2 regions of the Sphingopyxis sp. FD7 genome follow, and region 1 is predicted to be linked to the other one. Evidence: predicted binding sites of a transcription regulator. Region 1 holds the regulator's gene; the other holds the start of a gene.
What was found. The regulator LexA, encoded in region 1, represses DNA repair genes until DNA is damaged. The targets are predictions, from matches to a motif close to GTTCCNCNCTTGTTCT.

Region 1 (4,182 bases):
AGCGCTCGTCGCGGCGCTCGAAACGCGACTGGAGGCGGAGCGCGAACGCATCGGCCTCTGGCTCCCCGTCGCGCTGGGGGCGGGCATCGCCGCATGGCTCGCACTGCCGACCAGGGGGCACTGGATCGGGTCGTTGCTGCTACTCGCCGCCGGGGTGCTCGGCGGGCTGATGATTGGCTGGCGCCGCCGCGCCGGCCGAGCGGTCGCGGTCGGCTGCGGCGTGATGGCGGCGGGGATGCTGCTCATCTGGGGCCGCGCGCTGTGGGTTGCAGCGCCCGTGCTCGTGCAGCCGGTCGTCACCGAATTTTCCGCCATCGTCGAACGCGTCGAGCCGCGGCCCGCCAGGGGGCAGGTGCGGATTCTTGCCCGGCCAAGCGCGCGCGCCGACCTGCCGCCGCGCATCCGCCTGACCCTGCGCACCGAACAGGCGGGCGACCTGGCCGCGGGCGAGGCGATCGGGGTGCGCGCGCGGCTGATGCCGCCGCCGACCGCCAGCCTGCCCGGCGGCTATGATTTCGCGCGGCGCGCGTGGTTCGACGGCATCGGCGCGGTGGGAACGGTGCTCGGCGACGTCGCGCGCGTGCCAGGCCGGGCGGATGCCGAACCGCCGCTGCGCGCACGGCTGAGCGCGCATATTCAGGGTGAGGTCGAAGGCTCGGCGGGCGGCATCGCGGCGGCGCTGGTGACCGGCGACCGCGGCGCGATTGCCGAGGCCGACGAAGAGGCAATGCGGCGGAGCGGGCTCGCGCACCTGCTGTCGATCAGCGGGCTGCACGTCACGGCGGTCGTCGGTTTCGCGATGCTGCTGGCGATGCGGCTGTTCGCGCTGAGCCAGCGGCTCGCGCTCGCGGGCCTTGTCTTGCCGCTCGCGGCGGCGGCGGGGGCGCTCGCGGGCGGGGGTTATACATGGCTCGCCGGGGCCGAAGTGCCGACCTTGCGTTCGTTCATCGCCGCGTTGCTCGTGCTCGTCGCCTTCCTGATGGGACGCGAGGCGCTGACCTTGCGGCTCGTCGCGGCGGGGGCGCTGATCGTGCTCCTGTGGCGGCCCGAGGCGCTGGCGGGGCCGAGTTTCCAGCTGAGCTTTGCCGCGGTCGCCGCGATCGTCGCCCTCCACGAAAGCCCGGCGATGCAGGCGTTCCTCGCGCGCCGTGAGGAATCGTGGCCGTTTCGCCTGGGGCGCGGCGTCATCGGCTTGCTGATTACGGGCCTCGTCGTCGAGGTCGCGCTCACGCCGATCGCGCTTTTCCATTTCCACAAGGCGGGGCTGTACGGCGCGCTCGCCAATGTCATCGCGATCCCGCTCACAACCTTTGTCGTCATGCCTGCCGAGGCACTGGCGCTACTGTTCGACAGCGTCGGACTTGGGGCGCCCTTCTGGTGGGTCGCCGAACAGGCGCTGCGGTTGCTGATTGCGCTCGCCCACGCCGTTTCGGGCGCGCCGGGGGCGGTGACGACGCTGCCCAGCTTTCCGCCATGGGGCTTTGGCCTGGCGCTATTCGGCGGGCTGTGGATATTGCTGTGGAAGACGCGCTGGCGCCGATGGGGGATGATTCCGCTCGCGGCGGGCGCCGCCGTGCTGTTTGCGCAGCCGCGCCCCGACCTGCTGGTCACCGGCGACGGACGGCACATCGCCGCGGCCCTGCCCGACGGCGGTTACGCGCTGCTCCGCGATCGCGCGGGCGACTATGTCCGCGACAGCATGGCCGAAGCCGCCGGAATCGACGCCCCGCTCGCCACGCTCGCCGATCTCGATCATGTCGAGTGCAACCGCGATTTCTGCCGCTGGGTGCAGGGCGCGGGGACGGCGCGGCGCATCATCCTCGCCTCGCGCGGGCGCGACCGGGTCGAGGGCACGGACATGGCCGCGGCGTGCGCCGCCGCCGATATTGTCATCAGCGACCGCTGGCTGCCGCGCGAATGCGTCGGCCGCTGGCTGACGATCGAGCGCGACAGCCTCGCCGAAACGGGCGGGCTCGCGCTCTATCTTGGCGAACGGCCCAAAGCCGTCGCCGCATTGCGATCCGGCGCCGAGCATCCGTGGCGCCGCCCGCAGCAGGTCAGTGGTAACGACGAAGCAATCCCGACAGACGCCCTTGCACAATGACGCGCTCGGCAGGGTAGCGTTGCGGTTCATAGGCGCTGTTCGCAGGATCGAGCCGGATCATCTTGCCTTCGCGGCGGAAAAATTTGAGTGTCGCATCCTGCCCGTCGACAAGCGCGACGACAATGTCACCCTCGCGCGCCGTATCCGCTTTCTGGATCAGCGCATAGTCGCCGTCGAAAATGCCCGCCTCGACCATCGAGTCGCCCGACACTTCGAGCGCATAATGTTCGCCCGCGCCGAGCAGCGCCGCGGGAACGGCGAGCTGCTCATGGTCCTCAAACGCTTCGATCGGGACACCCGCGGCGATTCTGCCGTGCAGCGGCACTTCGATAATGTCGTTCGCGGCGATCGGTTTGAGTGCGGGGGGCGTCTTGCGGAGCGCGACGACATTGTCGCGATTGTTGTTCACCACGGACTTCGCGGCTTCGGGCAGCTTCAGCACCTCCAGCGCGCGCGCGCGATTGGGCAGGCGGCGGAGAAAGCCCCTTTCTTCCAGGGCGCTTATCAGACGGTGGATGCCCGATTTCGACTTGAGGCCCAGCGCCTCCTTCATCTCCTCGAACGAGGGCGAGATGCCGCTCGCGTCGAGGCGCTGCTGGATGAAGTGGAGCAGTTCATGCTGCTTCGCGGTCAACATCGGTCATTCTCCATGAAGGCCTGGAGCGTCAGGCCGGACATAGCGGGAACGATAGTGGAACAAAGCAGAACTTGTCAAGCGATGGCGATATAGTCCGCTGCATCGCCCGCGCTGCGCGCCGGGGCGTCTATATCGCGGATCAGCAGCGCATTGGCCGCGGCGAGCGGGAGGGTGCGGCCGCTTTCCTGCCCCACGAGCGGGGTGAGCAGCCCGCGCTCGACCCGCGCGCGCAGATAGTCGCGGCGCGTTCCCCCCGCATCCAGCGGCGCGGCGAGCGGCGCGCGCTGCACCGGCGGCAAGGGTGCGCGCGCACCCGCGAGATGACGAACGAGCGGGAGTAGGAACAGCGTCGCGGTGACGAAGGCCGACGAGGGATTGCCGGGCAGGCCGAGCAGGATCGCATCGCCCAGCGTTCCGGCGATCAGCGGCTTGCCGGGCTTCATCGCGATCTTCCAGAAATCGAGCCGCCCGCCCGCATCAACCAGCGCGCCGCGGACATGGTCATGATCGCCGACCGACGCGCCGCCGACGGTGACGATGACGTCGTGATGCCGCGCCAGATCCTTGAGAACCCCTGCCAGCGCCGCGCGGTCGTCGCGGACGTGGAGCGGCTGCACGGGCACGGCGACCTCGCCCGCGAGCATCGCGGCGAGCATCACGCCGTTGCTGTCGGGGATCTGGCCGGGGCCGAGCGCGCGGCCTGGGGCCACAAGTTCGTGGCCGGTGGTGAGGATCGCGACGCGCGGTCGGGCGCCGACGGGAAGCGTGCCCGCGCCGCTCATCGCCGCGGTGGCGATGGCGCCGGGCGTCAGCCATGAGCCCGCCGCGAGCAGCGCGTCGCCGGCCGCGAAATCGGCGGCGCGCGCGCGGATGTGGCGACCGCGGCTCCCCGGACCGTCGCCGGTCAGGACCAGCCGGTCGCCCTCGCGCGCGACATCCTCCTGCACGATCACCGTGTCGGCGCCGGGCGGGACGATCGCGCCGGTGAAGATGCGCAGCGCCTCGCCGACGCCGACCGCGCGGTCGGGCGCCGCACCCGCGGCGACCTCGCCGGTCACGGCCCACGGGCCGGGCAGGTCGTCGAAGCGGATCGCATAGCCGTCCATCGCCGACAGCGGCGCCGCGGGCTGGTCGCGCCCGGCGAGGACGTCGGCGGCGAGATAGCGGCCATGCGCTTCGGCAAGCGCGACCGTTTCGCCCGCGAGCGGCGCGCGCAGCCCGATCAGGCGCGCCTGCGCCTCCTCGACGGGCAAGAGCGCGCTCATTCGGCGCGCCAGTCGCCCGAGCGGCCGCCGCTCTTTTCGAGCAGGCGGACGTCGCCGATCACCATCGCGCGGTCGAGCGCCTTGGCCATGTCATAGAGGGTGAGCAACGCGACCGACGCGGCGGTCAGCGCCTCCATCTCGACGCCGGTTGGCCCGGTCGTCTGCGCGACCGCCGT
Region 2 (4,182 bases), 840 kb from region 1:
TGCTGATCGTACGGAAACCCGGCGCGGAGGTCAGCGAGGCGGAGATCATCGACTATCTGAAGGACAAGGTTGCCAAATGGTGGCTGCCCGACGAGGTGGTGTTCGTCGACGAACTGCCGCACACCGCCACGGGCAAGATTTTGAAGCGCCAGATCCGCGATGACTATAAGGATTATAAGCTGCGGTCGCTCACCGCGGCCTAGAACAGCTCCATTTGACCATTACGCTCCGGCGGCCTGAACAGGTCGCTGCGCAGTGGCGGAAAGCTGCGGTCCATGCCATGCGCGCGGGCGGCGCGTTTGATGCGCTGGCGGATCAGCTGCGGCCAGATGCCTTGCCCCTTCATGCGGCTGAAGAAGTCGGGGTCGTTATCGCGCCCGCCGCGAATGTCCTGCATCATGTGCATCACCTTGGCCGCGCGGTCGGGGTAATGCGCGTCCAGCCAGGCGCGGAAAAGCGGAGCCACCTCATAGGGCAGCCGCATCAATATATAGGACGCGCGGATCGCACCCGCGTCCGCCGCCGCGGCCATGATCGCCTCTATCTCATGGTCGGTGATCGCGGGGATGATCGGCGAGATATTGACCTGCGTCGGCACGCCCGCGTCGATGAGCTTGCGGATCGCGGCGAGGCGGCGGCGCGGATGCGGCGCGCGCGGTTCGAGGGTGCGCGCAAGCGCGGCATCGAGCGTCGTGACCGAGATCGCGACGCCGACCAGATTGTCGCGCGCCATCGCCGCGAGCAGGTCGATGTCGCGCAGCAGCCGGTCGGACTTGGTGGTGATGAGCAGCGGATGGCGCGTTTCGGCGAGCACCTCGATCACCGAGCGGGTGATGCCCCATTCGCGCTCGATCGGCTGGTAACCGTCGGTGTTGGTGCCGATAGCGAGCGGGGCGGCGGCGTAGCCCTTTTTTGCAAGCTCGGCGCGCAGCAGGGTGGCCGCGTCGGACTTGGCGAACAAGCGGCTTTCGAAGTCGAGACCGGGCGACAGGTCATGGAAGGCGTGGGTCGGGCGCGCGAAGCAATAGATGCAGCCATGTTCACAGCCGCGATAGGGATTGATCGAACGGTCGAAGCTGATGTCGGGCGATTTGTTGCGCGAAATGATCGTTTTGGGATGCTCGACCGTCACCGTCGTGCGGAGCGGCGGCGGGGCACCGTCCACATCCTCCGCCGCGTCGAGCCAGTCGCCATCGGCCTCGCGATCGAGCGAGCCGGTGCGCGTCGGGCGCGGGTTGGCGGGAGCGCCGCGACCGGAGGTCGGGGGCAGGGGTTTGGCGGGTTCCACCGAGCGAGTTTATCGCCGTTGATGGAACAAATAAAGAACATTTGTCGTCGCCAGCGCAAGTTCACCCTGTCCTTCTTCGCGCCTTTGCGTGAGATTATCGGGGACTCACGCAAAGGCGCAAAGGCACGAAGAAGAGGGCAAAAAATGGATATCCGCGGCCGCCCGAAGGAAACAACCGCGGGATCATTCCATCAATCGCGGCATCAGGTCGACGAAATTGCAGGGCTTGTGCCGACTGTCGAGCTGACTCGACAAAATGCCTTCCCACGCGTCGGTGACGGCGCCGGTCGAGCCGGGAAGCGCGAAGATATAGGTGCCGCGCGCGACGACGGCGCATGCGCGCGACTGTATGGTCGACGTGCCGATCTTCTGATAGCTCAGCCAGCGAAACAGCTCGCCAAAGCCCGGAATATCCTTGCCGTCGAGCCGATGCAGCGCCTCGGGCGTCACATCGCGGCCGGTGAGACCCGTTCCGCCGGTGGTGATGACGACATCGACATCGGGATCGTCGATCCAGTTGTGGAGGCGCGAGACGATGAGGTCGGTCTCGTCCTTGATGATCGCGCGCGCGGCGAGAATATGCCCCGCGCCGGTGAGCAGTTCCTCCAGCTTGTCGCCCGACCGGTCGTCGCCGGCGCTGCGGCTGTCCGAAATCGTCAGCAGCGCGATGCGGACAGGCTTGAAGGCCAGGCTTTCGTCAATCGGCATCGGCGAGCCCGCCAGCCCAGGTCAGGCGCGTGCGATCTTTGCCATCGGGAAAGCGCGGCCATTTGCCCTGCGCGAGCGCGGCACGGCTGTCTGACGGCTTGCCTTGCTGGGCTTCGTACATCCAGTAATTGCGCAGCACGATGCCGACATAACCGCGCGTTTCCCAATAGGGGATCGATTCGATGTAGAGCAGCGGGTCGCCATTGTCGCGTATCTCGCTCTGCCAGCGCGCGACGGGCGCGGGCCCGGCGTTATAGGCGGCGATGACCTTGGGCAGCAGGCCGCCGGTAGCGGGTTCGCGGCTCAGATACTGGAGATAGCGCTGTCCGAGGTCCATGTTTACCGCCGGTGTCTTGAGGTCACCCAGCGCGGCAACCGCACCTTCCCAGCGCACGACATCGCGCGCAGTGCCGGGGCGCACCTGCATCAGCCCCGTCGCGCCCGCGCTGCTCACCGCGGCGCGCTGGAAACGCGACTCCTGAAGGGTGTGGGCAAAGACGAGCGCGGGATCGACGCGCCAGCCGCCGCTCGGTTCCCATCTGGGTTGCGGGTAACGCGCGGTTGCTGCGGGCTTGCGGCCATGCGGCGTGTTGTGCGCGAGATAGAGCTGCGTTTCGGGCAGGCTGAGTGCGCCCGCCATCGCGATGAGCGCGTCGTGCTGGTCGGGATGGCCGATGCGGGCCTGGTGGCGCAGCGCTTCGCCGGCGTAATTTTCCTCGCCGAGTTCGGCGAGCGCCATGGCGAGCCGTACATTGGGAAGCCCCTGGAGCGCGCGCCATGCGCTGCGATCGGCGCGGAGCGTTTCGCGCTGGCTGACTGGCGCAACGCCGAGCGTCTCGGTCGCGAGCAGGCCGTAAAGCGTCTCCTCATTCGCTGCGGCGGCGCGCAGTCGCGACTGGACCGCCGCCGGTTCGCCCGCCGCGACCGCCGCGCGCGCCGCCCAATAATAGGCCGCGGCGCGCAGCTCGCTGTCGGGCGCTTCTTTTGAAACGCGATCGAAGGCGGCGAGCGCGGTGCGATAGTCATGGAGCCGCCATGCGGCGAGGCCCTGAACCCATGCGCCTTGCGTCGCCCAGGGCCCGCCGTCGGCGGTGCAGGCAAGCGCGAGACGGAGCGCATTGGCGTCGTCGTTTTCGATATAATAGGACCAGGCGACCTTCTGCCGCCATTCGGCGCGCGCCGCGGGGCTCAGCTGGTCGATGACGGCGTTGAGCAGCGCTTCGGCGCCCGCGGGGTCGTCATTCTTGATCCGGTCGGGGATCGTGCGCGCGAGGCCCGCGGCGACCGGGTCGCTGCTCACCGCGTCGGCGCCGAGGCGGCGCGGCGCGCTGCCGGCCCAGGTGAGCCGCGTTTCGGGGGGCAGCGCGGGAATGTCGATCGCGCCGCGCCTTGTCGCAAGGCGGGCAAGTTGAGGCGCCTGCGGAAGAAATGGAGCACGCGCAAGGATGGGCATGATGTCGGCGACTTCGGCGCGAGGGCTGTTCGCGGCGACGAGCAGTTCGGCGCGCAGAAAATCGGTGAGCGGATCGGCGTCGGCACTGTCGAGAAGCGCCTTGGCCTCGGTCCACCGCTCGCCACGGATCGCGGCCAGGATCTGCCCGTAATGCTGCTTCTGCTTGGCCGACAAGATGCCGGGGACGGTTTGAGGCGCAGCGGTGAGGCCGGGCATGCCCGCATCGGCGGCAATCGCCGGAACGGAGATGATCGTGAGCGCCATGGTCGCGCAGGATAAAAGGATTCGGGTCACAATCGGCATTCTGTCAACGTCCCCAGTTGAACAGTTTCAGGCTATCCCACGCTGCTGCCTTCTGCGCGGGGCGGGCCAGCAGCATCGCGGGATGCGCGACGGCTACCGTGTCCACCTTGCCGCCATCCTGGTTAAGATCGAGTGACTTTCCGCGCGCGTTGGGGAGCGACAGCCCCGTCGTCATACGGAGAATATCGCCGCCGACCAGCAGCAGCCGCCGCGGTGCGGCGAGGCGCAGATGGTGCCACAGCAATCGCTCCAGTTCGGTGCTGTCCTGCGCGGCGATGCGGCCGCCCGGTGGGCGGGTTATGGCAAGGCTGGCGAGATAGCATTGGCCGCGCGTCAGGCCGATCGCCCGCAGCATCGCGTCGAGCAGCGTGCCCGCCGGGCCCGCGAACAATTGCCCCTCGCGCTGATCGTCGATTTCGGGCCAGGCGGT

Region 2: SPYCA_RS05415 (PA0069 family radical SAM protein) is a predicted target of LexA. The motif match lies at 1,312-1,327, and genes of this name have one in related genera.

What each region holds. Positions count from the first base shown of each region.
Region 1 is NZ_AP017898.1:1,994,310-1,998,491, reverse strand. It holds gene SPYCA_RS09420 (ComEC/Rec2 family competence protein) at 1-2,104, shown strand, start outside; gene lexA (transcriptional repressor LexA) at 2,058-2,741, opposite strand; gene SPYCA_RS09410 (molybdopterin molybdotransferase MoeA) at 2,816-4,006, opposite strand; gene moaC (cyclic pyranopterin monophosphate synthase MoaC) at 4,003-4,182, opposite strand, start outside.
Region 2 is NZ_AP017898.1:1,156,831-1,161,012, forward strand. It holds gene SPYCA_RS05410 (long-chain fatty acid--CoA ligase) at 1-203, shown strand, start outside; gene SPYCA_RS05415 (PA0069 family radical SAM protein) at 200-1,288, opposite strand; gene moaB (molybdenum cofactor biosynthesis protein B) at 1,472-1,996, opposite strand; gene SPYCA_RS05425 (lytic transglycosylase domain-containing protein) at 1,986-3,713, opposite strand; gene SPYCA_RS05430 (uracil-DNA glycosylase family protein) at 3,757-4,182, opposite strand, start outside.